DNA from 3 places in the Janthinobacterium sp. EB271-G4-3-2 genome. Region 1 is predicted to be linked to each of the others. Evidence: predicted binding sites of a transcription regulator. Region 1 holds the regulator's gene; each other region holds the start of a gene.
What was found. The regulator FliA, encoded in region 1, starts transcription of late flagellar genes. The targets are predictions, from matches to a motif close to CTAAAGTTTNNNNNNNNNNNGCCGNTA.
Positions count from the first base shown of each region.

Region 2: IGS55_RS06415 (flagellar protein FliT) is a predicted target of FliA. The motif match lies at 1,303-1,329, and genes of this name have one in related genera.
Region 3: IGS55_RS06775 (DUF5610 domain-containing protein) is a predicted target of FliA. The motif match lies at 2,036-2,062, and genes of this name have one in related genera.

Region 1 covers NZ_JACYMG010000003.1:361,278-365,475, forward strand. Annotated here, with positions in the region: gene motD (flagellar motor protein MotD) at 1-712, opposite strand, end outside; gene IGS55_RS09480 (flagellar motor protein) at 718-1,464, opposite strand; gene IGS55_RS09485 (RNA polymerase sigma factor FliA) at 1,446-2,177, opposite strand; gene IGS55_RS09490 (MinD/ParA family ATP-binding protein) at 2,223-3,086, opposite strand; gene flhF (flagellar biosynthesis protein FlhF) at 3,079-4,198, opposite strand, start outside.
Region 2 covers NZ_JACYMG010000002.1:290,931-295,128, reverse strand. Annotated here, with positions in the region: gene IGS55_RS06420 (type IV pilus assembly protein FimV) at 1-547, shown strand, start outside; gene IGS55_RS06415 (flagellar protein FliT) at 963-1,214, opposite strand; gene IGS55_RS06410 (HDOD domain-containing protein) at 1,438-2,265, opposite strand; gene IGS55_RS06405 (M13 family metallopeptidase) at 2,421-4,198, shown strand, end outside.
Region 3 covers NZ_JACYMG010000002.1:363,589-367,786, forward strand. Annotated here, with positions in the region: gene IGS55_RS06765 (HPF/RaiA family ribosome-associated protein) at 1-106, shown strand, start outside; gene IGS55_RS06770 (GGDEF domain-containing protein) at 368-1,333, shown strand; gene IGS55_RS06775 (DUF5610 domain-containing protein) at 1,335-1,964, opposite strand; gene sbcB (exodeoxyribonuclease I) at 2,118-3,566, shown strand; gene pyrF (orotidine-5'-phosphate decarboxylase) at 3,699-4,198, opposite strand, start outside.

The DNA of each region.
Region 1 (4,198 bases):
TCGTCACGGCGACCCGGCGGTTGCGCGCGCGCCCTTCCGCCGTTTCGTTGGGTGCCACGGGGATGTTGTCAGCGTGGCCGACGGCCGTCAGGCGCGACGCCTTGACGCCGCTGGCGATGAACAGGCGCACCACGGCGCTGGCGCGCGCGGCCGACAATTCCCAGTTCGAGGCAAAGGTCGAATTGCTGATCGGCTGCACGTCCGTATGCCCTTCCACCTGCACGTCGTGCGTATCGTCCTTGAGCAGCACGGCGACGGCGCGCAGGGCCTGGTCCGACTCCACCGTCAGGCGCGCCGCGCCCGGGTCGAACAGCACGCTGGCATTGATTTCCACGCTCACGCCGCGGCTCGTCTGCGTGACCCGCACCTTGCCTTCCTTGACCAGCGGCGCCAGGGTCGACGTCAAGTCCTGCGCCAGGCGCGTCATGTGTTCGCGCTCGCGGCGGATGGCTTCCGTGCGGCGTTTCAGGGCGGGGTTCGGCAAAGGAATGGCTTGCGGCGCTTCCATGATGATGGGCGGCGCGCCCTTTTCCAGGCTGAAGGCCTGGCCGATGGCGTTCTGGAAGACGCGGTATTTACCCTCGTTGACCTGCGAAATGGCGTACATCACGACAAAGAAGGCGAACAGCAGGGTGATGAAGTCGGCGTACGAGATCAGCCAGCGGTCCTGGTTGTCCGGTTCCTCGTCATACTTCCTGCGCGCGCGCCGCATCATGGTCAGTGCTCGTGCAGCAGGCTGGACACGCGCTCTTCGATGATGCGCGTATGGTCGCCCGTGGCGATGTCGTACAGCACGGCGGCCGTGATTTCGTACTGCAGCACGCGGCGCGAGACGATGGCCTTGAGTTTATTCGCCACCGGCAGGAACAGCAGGTTGGCCAGGCCCACGCCGTAGATGGTGGAGACGAAGGCCACGGCGATGCCGCTGCCTAATTTACTTGGATCGGTGAGGTTTTCCATCACGTGTATCAGGCCCAGCACGGCGCCCAGGATGCCGATGGTGGGCGAATAGCCGGCCGCCGACTCCCATACCTTGACGGCCTGGCGCTCGGCCATTTCGTAGGCGGAGATTTCCACGTCGAGCAGCTGGCGCAGCTTGTCGGGCGCGATGCCGTCGACAATCATCCGCAAGCCCTTGGCGTTGAAGCGGTCGGCCGTGTTTTCCATCAGGCGCTCGAGTGCCAGCGGGCCGTCGCGGCGCGCCGTCAAACTCCATTGCCCGATATCGCGCGCCAGCGCGGCGCGCGTATCGGCTGGCGGCAGGAAGACCCAGCGCAGCATTTCCAGACCGCGCACGAAAGTGCGCAGCCGCGTTTGCAGCAGCACGGCGCCGAAGGTGCCGATGACCACGATGGCAAAGGCGGCCGGCTGCAGCAGGGAGGCCATCTTGCCGCCTTCCAGTGCCTGGCCGACCAACAGGCCCGCCAGCGCCAGCGCCAGCCCGATTACGCTGGACCAGTCCACGCCTGCTCCCTCAAGGTTGCGCGCAGGCGCGCGACGGCCTGGGTATGCAGCTGCGAGACGCGCGATTCGGATACGCCCATCACCGCGCCGATCTCCTTCAGGTTCAGCTCTTCTTCGTAATACAGGCCCATGAGTATTTTCTCGCGTGGTGGCAGCGCGTCGATGGCATCGATCACGGATTGCCGGAAATCGGTATCGAGCAGGGAACGCAAGGGGTCGCTGTCCTCGTCCACGCAATGGCGGTCGAGGAAGCTGTCATTGCCGTCCGGGTCATGAAAGTCTTCGTAGTACACGAGCTGGTGGCCGCCGCCGTCGCCCAGCATTTCCTGGTAGTCGGCCAGCGACATCTTGAGCAGTTTCGCCACTTCCGACTCCGTCGGCGGATGGCCGAGGCGCTGCTGCAAGGTGCTCATCGCCTCTTCGATCTTGCGCATGTTCTGGCGCATGCTGCGCGGCAGCCAGTCGCTGGTGCGCAATTCGTCGAGCATGGCGCCGCGGATGCGCAGCACGGCATACGTCTCGAACTGCGCGCCATGCGTTTCTTCATAGCGGCTAATGGCATCGAGCAGGCCGATCATGCCGGCCTGGATCAGGTCATCGACCTCGACCGAAGGCGGCAATTTCGCCTTCATATGGTGCGCCAGACGCTTTACCAGCGGAATGTGCTCCGTCAGCAAATAGTCCTTGTTCGATTTCCCTTTGACCGTGTACATAGGCTGCTTATTGTTTTCTCATCTTATCTGGTGCTACCGTTGGCTTCAGGCGCTGAACTGGTGCGGGCTCCCCGTCTGGTACAAGGTGCCGCCGAGCACCGGCGCCGCCGAACGGGCCAGCCGCTCGGCCAGTCCGCGAAACGCCACCGAGGCGCCGGCCAGCGGAAACGCATCGACCACGCTGCGGCCCAGGCGCGCCGCGCGGTGCAGATACTCATCGGCAGGCACCGAGCCCATCGACGTCAGCTTCACGGCCAGGTAACGGCTCGCCGCCTGTGCCATATTATCGTATACCACTTTTGCCTCGGATTCGGAAGCGCCGGTGACGAGAATGCCGAAGGGACGGCGTCCCAGTTCCTGGCTCAGGCGCTTGATCAGGCAGTACGCCGCCTTGATCGAGGTGGCGCTGGTCGACACTTGCACGACGATATCGGACGACGCCATCAAGGGCACGGGGAAGCAGGCGCCCTCGTCTGCCACGACGCCGTCGACCAGCACGATGCCGCTCCGGCGCGCCAGCACCTCGAACGTCTTGCCCAGGCGGCGCAGCTCGTCCTCGCCCGCATAGTCCATGCTGTCCATCAAGTGGTTGCGCGCACCCAGGCTGGCCACGCCGAAGCCTTGCGGCACCTGGTGGATGACCTGGTTCAAGCCGCACTGCTGGCGCGCCACGTCGCGCAGGCTGGCGCCGTGCGCCAGTCCCAGGCGCGCAGCGACGCCATCGCCGCCGCCGCTGGCGTCGAGCAGCAGCACGTCATTGCCGCCGTAAACAAGCGAAGCGCCCAGGTTGACCAGCATGGCGCCCTTGTCGTCCTGCGGCGTGGCCGACAGGAACGTCATGACGCGCGGCTGCGGGCCGGCCAGCATGCGGCGCAGGCCTTCGGCCTGGTCGAAATCGAAATTAGCCAAGGCGCACCCCGCGCGCTTCATTGTTGCGGGCGGCCGCCTGCGCCATCAGCAGCGGCAGTTCGGCATCGGAAAACTGCGTGGCCGCCGCATCGCGCTTGAGCTTGAAGGCGCGATCGATCAGGTAGCCGCGGTCGGCCAGGTATAGGTCTTCCGGCACGCGCTGGCCGTTCGACACATAGAACAGGTTCAGCTTCTGGCGGATCACCACGTCGAGCACGTTGCCGATCGAGGCCGCTTCATCGAGCTTGGTCATGATGCAGCCGGCCAGGCCGCTGCCCTGATAGGCGCGCACCACTTCGTTGAGGGTTTCCTGGGTTGCCGTGGAATTGAGGCACAGCAGGCGTTTCACGTCGGCGCCGGCGCCCGACAGCATGGCCACCTGCTCCGTCACCATCTGGTCGCGCTGGCTCACGCCCACCGTATCGATCAGCACCGTGTGCTTGTTCTTCAATTCTTTCAGCGCGATGCGCAAGTCCGCTTCATCCTTCACGGAATGCACCATCACGCCGAGGATCTTGCCGTAGATGCGCAGCTGTTCGTGCGCGCCGATACGGTAGGCGTCCGTGGTGATCAGGGCCAGCTTTTCCGGGCCGTGGCGCATCACGCAGCGGGCCGCCAGCTTGGCCGTGCTGGTGGTCTTGCCGACACCGGTCGGGCCCACCAGGGCGAACACGCCGCCCTGCTCGAGCATGGCGTCTTCATTGGCCACCGTGTTCAGGTTGCGGCTGAGGACAGTCTTGATCCAGCGCATGCTTTGCGCACCGTCGAGGCCGGCGGGAAGCTTGTCGATCAGGTAGCGCGCCAGGCTGGCGGAAAAGCCGGCGGCCAGCATTTCGCGCAGCACGACGGCTTTTTGCGGCTCGCGCTGCTGCGTCGACCCCCACGAAATTTCCGCCAGCTGAGTTTCCATCATGCCGCGCATGGCGCGGATTTCATTCATCATGCCGCTCATCTCGGCGGCGGCATTTTCTTTGACGTGCGCCAGCGCGCTGGCCATCATCTGCTGCATGCGGGCCATGTCCACTGGCTCGGAAGCAGCCTGGCGCGGTGCGGCAGGACGTGGCGCGGCCGGGCGCTGGGCCGGAGCGGCCGGACGCTGCGGCGTGGCGAAC
Region 2 (4,198 bases), on a different contig from region 1:
GGCGCGCGTGTTCGTGCCGCCGCGCGCCGCGCCCGCACCGGCTGCTCCTGTATTGCGTCCGCCGCGCCGCGCCGCGGCGCCCGTGGCCGCTTGCGCGCCGCAAGCCAATATGGAGCAGGCGCAAGCGTGCGTGGCGCTGGATGAGAAAAACACGGCTCTGAATGCAAAGCTCGGCGAATTGGAGGGCAAGATCGGCGCCTTGCAAAAGGCGCTGGCCCTGCCGGCTGCCGCTGCACCGGCCGTGGCGGAAGTGCCCCATGCCAAACCCAAGCCTCTGCATGCGGCGCCAGCCGCTGACAAGGACAAAAAGGCGGGCGGCAACGGCCTGTTGTGGCTCGGTATCGGCACCTTGGTCTTTCTGTTGTTGACTGCCGTCATCGTGTATGTCGTGCGCAAGCGCAGGCAGGCGGCGGGGCCGCGCGCGCCATCGAAATACTGGGTCTTGCTGCGCAAGCCGTTTAGCCGCAAAAAGAAGGATGTGCCCGTGCTGACGGAAGCCGTGGAAGATGGGGCGGCCGAGCCGGAACCGGAGCCGTTCTCGCGTTAAAGACATGGCAAGACGGCGCCGAAATTTGATATAAAAAAAGATATTGAAAAAATACATGGAAACGCCGGTCAATCACGTTGCCTGTTTTTCAAAGATGGTGCTATGATGAATTCAGTGGACTTGCTCTACGACAAAACAGCCCCAGCCTGGCGCAGTCACCAACGATAGCGTGGCGCGGCAAACAGGTGTAGCGTTGCATAAACGCCTGGGTCTGGAAGCGGTTCGCGATGCCGACGATGTGCTCGCGAACGCCGGATGCAACCGGCAGCGAGGCGACGCCAGGAGATACCTGGGGCTCGCCTTCCAAATTCTCTTCCTTGCTTCCCGGGCGCCGCAGATGGCGCGCTCGCTGCGAAGGCGGCAGACGTAAAAAAAGCACCCGCGGGTGCTTTTGTCGTTTCTGGTGCGGCAAGTTTTACATGCGTGCGCGCGAACCCTGCATGGCGTTCGGCAGCTGCGTCATCCATGGTTCCGTGATGGCGCGGATTTCGCGGTCGTTGGCCAGGATTTGCTTGAGCAAGTCGATCTTGCGCAGACGCGAGGCACCGGCCAGGGCAGGCACCTTGCCCGTCATGGTCGCGCTGGCGGTGCTGGCGCACTGGTTTTCCAGGGTATCCAGGCCATCCCAGTCGCTCGAACGTGCGGCCACGACCATTTTATTGGTCATTCCTGCAATATTTTCGTACATCGAGAGAACGTCGTTGGAGGTCATGAGCACACCCGTAACTAGTGAATGGATTACCGCTTGTCCAGATTAACGGCGGGTCCAACGGGAACTTGAGGGTGTTTTTGAAAAAAAGTGAAAATAATTTGGATGTTTTCTGGCTGGCCGCCGGAATCGTCCGCAAACCCCCATGGATGCCGGGGTGGCGATGCCGGCAGCGGTGGATTTATTTGACGAGTTCTTCCAGTCCTGCGCTCAGTTCGGCGGGCGGCGGCATCCTGTCGACCAGTACGGACGGCGGCAAACCGAGCGCTTCGGCCACCTCGTTGGGATAGCAAGCGATGATTTCTTCATTGCTCAGCTGGTTTTCATCGATGCGCGCGCGCCAGGCGGCCAGGTGGATGATGGCGGCCAGGCGGTTCAGGGGCGCCTTGGCCAGCGGATCGGGAAAGGCGGCGATGGCCTCGGCAAAGGCGGGCGGAAACTTCCAGCGGCGCGCCAGTTCGGCGCCCACCTGCGCATAATCGTAGCCCAGCGATACCCGTTCCGCGTCGAGCCGGCGCGCGTCGAGCGGCGGGGCGATCTTGTCGAGCTGCATGGCTTGCTCGGGCATGGCGGCATGGATCACCAGTTGTCCGATCGCATGCATCATGCCGATGGTGAAAGCCAGGTCCTGGTTGTCGCCCGTCTGCCTCGCGATCCAGCGGGCGGATACGGCGCTGTGCAGGCTGTAGCGCCAGAACTGCGGCAAATGCAGTCCCGGCACGGCCTTGAAACCGCTGACCAGGCCCGAACTGATGACGAGGGTGCGCACGGTCACAAAACCGAGCATCAGCACGGCGTCTTCCACCGTGCCGATGCTGCGCGAGACATGGTAATAGGCCGAGTTGGCCAGCCGCAGCAGCTTGGCGCTCAAGGCCGGGTCCGCTCCTAGCTGGCGCGCGATGTCTTCGGTGGCAATCGCGGGGTTGTCGAAACTGCGCACCAATTCATCGACGATTTTCGGGGCGGCAGGCAGGGCGTGGGGATGCTGGAACAGAGCTTCCAGTTGCATGGCAATCTCCTTGGCGTTCGCGCGGTACGGCGTGCGGTCGTGCCACTATATGCCGATTTTTTGTCCGCATGCAAAAAAGTTAGGGGACGGTTTTTCGTCCCAAAAAGGCAGGATTTTCAGGTTATGATTTTGGCTATTACATCGAAAGGATCGCCATGCACGGTTTGCGTTTTTCCTGGTCCCGGACCCCAGTCCAGGCTGCCATCACCCTCGCCCTGGCCGGCGTCTCGCTGACCGGCTTGCCTGTCCAGGCGCATGGCCAGCAAGCGGCGGCCAGCGCCACCGTCCCCGCTGCCGCGAAGGCCTTGCCCGGCGACGATTTCTACGATTACGTGAATGGCGACTGGCTGCGCGCCACGGAAATTCCTGCCGACCGCAGCAGCTGGGGTTCGTTCGCCATCCTCGCCAACGCCACCAACGAGCGCATCATCGCCCTCGTCGAAGGCCTGGCGGCGGCGCCGCAGGCCGATGCCTCCGCGCGCCAGGTCAGCGATTTTTACCGTTCCTGGATGGATGAATCGGCTATCGAAGCGAAAGGCTGGGCGCCGCTCAAGCCGCTGCTCAGGAAGATCGATGGCATACGCGACCGGGCAGGGCTGGCCCGCGCGCTGGGCGAGAGCCTGCGCGCCGATGTCGACCCGCTCAACGCCACCAATTTTTATACGGAAAACCTGTTCGGCCTGTGGGTGGCGCAGGATTTGAACGACACCACGCGCAATGTCGCCTATCTGCTGCAGGGTGGACTGGGCTTGCCCGACCGCGCCTTTTACCAGAGCGACAGCGCCCGCATGCAGGGCTTGCGCACGGGCTATCAGGCGCATATCGCCACCATGCTCAAGCAGGCTGGCTACAGCGATGCGTCGGCCCGCGCCGCGCGCGTGTTTGCGCTGGAGCAGCAAATTGCCGCCAGCCACGCCAGCCGCGAGGATTCGGCCGATGTCGCCAAGGGCAATAATGCGTGGCGCGCCGCCGACTTCGCCAGCAAGGCGCCTGGGCTGGACTGGAAAGTGTTCTTCCAGGCGGCTGGCCTGGGCCAGCAGACGGATTTCATCGTCTGGCATCCGACGGCCATGACGGGCAGCGCGGCATTGGTGGCGAGCGTGCCGCTGGCCACGTGGAAGGATTTTCTGGCCTTCCACGCGATCAACCATTTCAGCACGACCTTGCCGAAGGCGGCCGCCGACCAGCGCTTCGCCTTCTATGGCAGCGCCCTGAGCGGCACGCCGCAGCAGTCGCCGCGCAGCAAGCGGGCGCTGGCCGCGACGAATGCGGCCCTCAGCGACGCCGTCGGCAAGCTGTACGTGGAACGCTATTTTCCGCCGGAATCGAAAGCCCGCGTGCAAGACATGGTGAAGAATATCGTCGCCGCCTTCTCGCGCCGCATCGACAAGCTGGACTGGATGGCGCCGGCCACCAAGGCGCAGGCGCAGGAAAAACTCAAGACCCTGTACGTGGGCGTGGGCTACCCGGAACGGTGGGAAAGCTATGCGGGCTTGCGCGTCGTGCGCGGCGATGCGCTGGGCAATGTGCAGCGGGCGGAACAGTTCCATTACCAGCAGGAACTGGCCAAGCTGGGCCAGTCGCCCGACCGCAAGGCCTGGGCCATGCCGGCGCAGCTGGTCAACGCCGTCAACCTGCCGCTGCAAAATGCGCTGAACTTCCCGGCCGCCATCCTGCAGCCGCCATTCTTTGACCCGCAAGCGTCCGACGCGGCCAACTATGGCGGCATCGGCGCCACCATCGGCCACGAGATCAGCCACAGTTTTGACGACCAGGGCGCGCAGTTCGACGCCCAGGGCAAGCTGCGCGACTGGTGGACGCCGGCCGACCTGGCGCATTTCCAGGCGGCATCCAAGCAATTGGTGGCGCAGTTTGCGGCCTACAAGCCGTTCCCCGACCTGGCCGTGAATGGCCAGCTGACCCTGAGCGAAAA
Region 3 (4,198 bases), on a different contig from region 1:
ACGCGCCATCGATAGCGCCCTGGGCCGCCTGCAAGACAGCAAGCGCCACGCCACCGGCAAGAATGCCGTGATCGATACGGCCGAAGCGGAAGAAACCGCCGAGTAACTCGCCACCCGCAGGATTTCCAGAGACTGAGGCAGCCGTTCAAGGCTGCCTTTGCACATCTGGACCCGTCTTCCTGCGCGACAATATCAATAATAAAAAAGCAAGCATTCCGGCGTATTAACACGCTAATGAAATAATTGTCGTATTTCTCACAGTAAGTGACATCAAGCAAGCCTTTGCCGTTACAGCCAAGGCCGCTTTACGCTATCATGAAGCTACCGGCCCCCTGCTCGCGCGCGCCGGCTTTTTGAAAGTGTGATTGTGGAACAGATCGGCAACTTCGGCGCTTCAGGCTGCAACATCGGCGATTTACAGTTATTTCGCGATGGGGCGGATAGCCAGACGGCCGCCATGCTGGCGCCCTGCCCCGTCATGCGCCTCGAAGCGGGCGAAGCCATTGCCGACACACAAGGCACCTGCCTGTACATCGTCCTGCGCGGTTCGCTGGCCGTGGCCGCCGACATCCACACGGGCATGGATGACGGCACCGTCAGCAAGGTCTTGCCCGGCGAAAGCGTGGGCGAACAATCGGTGCTCGATGAAGCGAGCAATCTGGCCGCCATTTCCGCCCTGGAAGAAACCGACTTGCTGGTGATCGACGCGGCCGTCGTCTGGGAATTGATCGAGCAATCGAACGGCCTGGCGCGCAACCTGCTGCGGCTGCTGTCCTTCCGCATCCGCGCCGCCAATGCCCTGCTGCGCCGCCGCCAGAAACTGGGCGAATTCTACCGCCAGCTGTCGATGGTCGACAGCCTGACGGGCTTGTACAACCGCGCCTGGCTGACGGATTTACTGCCGAACATGATCGTCACGGCCCACGCCAGTGGCTCGCCGCTGTCGCTGGTGATGATAGATCTCGACCATTTCAAGCGTTTCAACGACACGCACGGCCACCAGGCGGGCGACCAGGCGCTGCGCATCGCCGCGCAAGTGCTGGGCGCGGCCCTGCGGCCGACGGATTTTGCCGTACGCTATGGTGGCGAGGAAATGATGGTGATCTTGCCCGATACCAACGAACACGTGGCTCTGCGGGTGGCCGAACGCCTGTGCGAACGGATGCAGCAAGCCGTCATCTTCGCCGACATGCGCAGCGCGCTGCCGCACATCACGGGCTCCTTCGGCGTGTCCAGCCTGGCGGCCGAACAGGACGACCATGCGCTGATCGCCTCAGCGGACGCGGCCCTTTACAGGGCCAAGGCCAACGGGCGCAACCGGGTCATGCTGTAGCTCAGGCAGCCTTGCCGTCGGCAGGCTTGGTCGCATCCGGCTTGGCGGCCTCATCCTTCTTGCCGCTGTGCGCGGCGATGAAATCCGCGTAGCCCTTCTGCACCAGTTCATACGTCTTGTCGATATTGCCGGCGATATCGCCACCCAGCACTTTCAAGCCTTCCAGGATATCGCGTGCTTCCTTGAAGCCTTTTTCCATGCCGCCGCTGATGGTATCCATGAACTTGCTCAGGGCCGTATCGTCGTCCATGTCCGGATTCTGTTTCTTGAAGGCGTCAAAAAAACCCGTCGACAGCGAGACGATGCGGCTCGCCGTCGCTTCGGCGCTATTGTCCTGCGAGGCCGCGTTCTGGATCGCATCCTCGCCGTACTGGCCCTTCAGCGCTTCATTGATATTCGTGATGGCCGTCTTGTACAGCAGCGCCAGCGGCTCGTTCTCGGAACCGATGGACACGTTCAGCGAAGCCTGCATGATGGACGCGTTCAGTTGCAGCTTCGTGCGGTCGTTCACGCTCATTTCAGCGTTGACGCCATCCTTTTGTTGGACTTTATCGTCCTTGCCGGCAACGCCCGTACTGACGGAAGTCACGGAAGGGGTGGAATTGCCGCCTGCGGCGATGGGAATTGACACGATAGACCTCCTTGAACGGGCAATGTATGCCACCATGCGGGAAACGCGATGATGACCATCCTCTCGTGTAGTATCGGCAGGTTTTCAGAAAACTGTAGCAGCGGCGCGTTTACGGCCCGGATAACCAATCAAGCAACCAAGTAATGACCATCAATGACTAACCAGACCTTTCTTTGGCACGACTACGAAACCTTTGGCGCCCAGCCGCGCCGCGACCGCCCGGCCCAGTTCGCCGCCATCCGCACGGATGCCGAGCTCAACGAGATCGGCGAGCCGATCATGCTGTATTGCCAGCCTGCCAATGATTTCCTGCCCGACCCGCAATCGTGCCTGATCACGGGCATCACGCCACAGCAGTGTCTGCAGCTGGGCGTGCCCGAACACCAGTTCGCCGCCACCATCGAAGCGGCCTTTTCGGAGCCGGGCACCATCGGCGTGGGCTACAACACCATCCGTTTCGACGATGAAGTCACGCGTTTCCTGTTCTGGCGCAACCTGATCGACCCGTACGCGCGCGAATGGAAAAACCATTGCGGCCGCTGGGACATCCTCGACGTGATGCGCATGACGCATGCGCTGCGCCCGGAAGGCATCGAATGGCCGAAACGCGACGATGGCCAGACCAGTTTCAAGCTGGAACACTTGAGCAAGGCCAACGGCCTGGCCCACGAAGCGGCGCACGATGCGTTGTCCGACGTGCGCGCCACCATCGCCCTGGCGCGCCTGATCAAGCAGAAACAGCCGAAACTGTTCGAATTCTGCCTGGCGCTGCACAAGAAGGACCGGGTCGCCAGCGAAATGGGCATGCACCTGGCCGCCGGCGAGCGCCAGCCTTTCCTGCACGTGTCGGGCATGTTCCCTGCCGAGCGGGGCTGCGTGGGCGTCGTCTGGCCACTGGCCACGCACCCGAGCAACAAGAACGAGATCCTCGTCTGGGATTGCGCCTACGACCCGCGCGAACTGTTCCAGCTGGACGCCGACACCATCCGCACGCGGCTGTTCACGCGCAAGGAAGCCATGCCCGAAGGCATGACGCGCCTGCCCGTGAAAAGCGTGCACCTGAATAAGTCGCCCATGCTGGTCGGCAACCTGAAAACCCTGTCGCCGGCCATGGCCGCGCAATGGGGCATCGACGTGGACGCGGCGAAGGTCAACGCGCAATTCGCCGCCACAGCGCCGAACATGGACGCGATCTGGGCCGAAGTGTTCCAGCGCCCTGGCGCGAATGCGGCGCTGGACGTGGATGAGGATTTGTATAACGGTTTTGTCAGCAACGACGACCGCCGCCTGCTCGAATCCTTGCGCCGCGAAACGCCGGCCAAGCTGGCCACGGCCCGCCCCTCGTTTGCCGACGAGCGCCTGCAGGAGCTGCTGTTCCGCTACCGCGCGCGCAATTTCCCGCAAACCCTGAGCGAAGCGGAAAGCCTGCGCTGGGAACAGCACCGCGCCGCCCGCCTGTTCGACGGCGACGGCGGCGCCCGCACGATCGAGATGCTGTTTACGGAGATCGACGTGCTGTCGGAATCGGTCGATGAGCGGGGAGAGGAAATTCTGGGAGAGTTGTACGATTACGCGGAGATGGTGGCGCCCATGCGCGACTGAAAGAGGGCGCGAGTCGGGTAGGTCGGATTAGCGGGCCGAAGGCCCGCGCAATCCGACAACATTGTTGACGTTACCGGTGTTGTCGGGTTACGGCCGCTGGCCTAACCCGACCTACATTTTTATGGATGATGTTTATACCGAACGATGCGCATTGATCGCATCGCGCGTTTCAATGGCCACGCGGCGCGCTGCGTCGGCCCAGTCTTCGCCGTCCTGCGGCTTGGCGTAGATGATGGCGCGCGACGAGCTGATCATCATGCCCATGCCCTTGGCCGTCTGGCCCGCGCCGACGGTGGCGGCGATGTCGCCGCCCTGGGCGCCGATGCCGGGCACCAGCAGCGGCATGTCGCCGACGATGGCGCGCACCTGCGCCAGTTCTTCAGGGAAGGTGGCGCCGACGACGAGCGCGCACTGGCCGTTCTTGTTCCATTTTTCGGCCACCAGACGCGCCACGCGCTGGTACAGCGGTTCGCCGTCCGTATTCAGGAATTGCAGGTCCGAGCCGCCCGGGTTCGAGGTGCGGCACAGGATGATCACGCCGCGGTCTTTCCACGCCAGGTAGGGATCGAGCGAATCCTCACCCATGTAGGGGTTCACGGTGACGGCGTCGGCGCCGTAGCGCTCGAACGCTT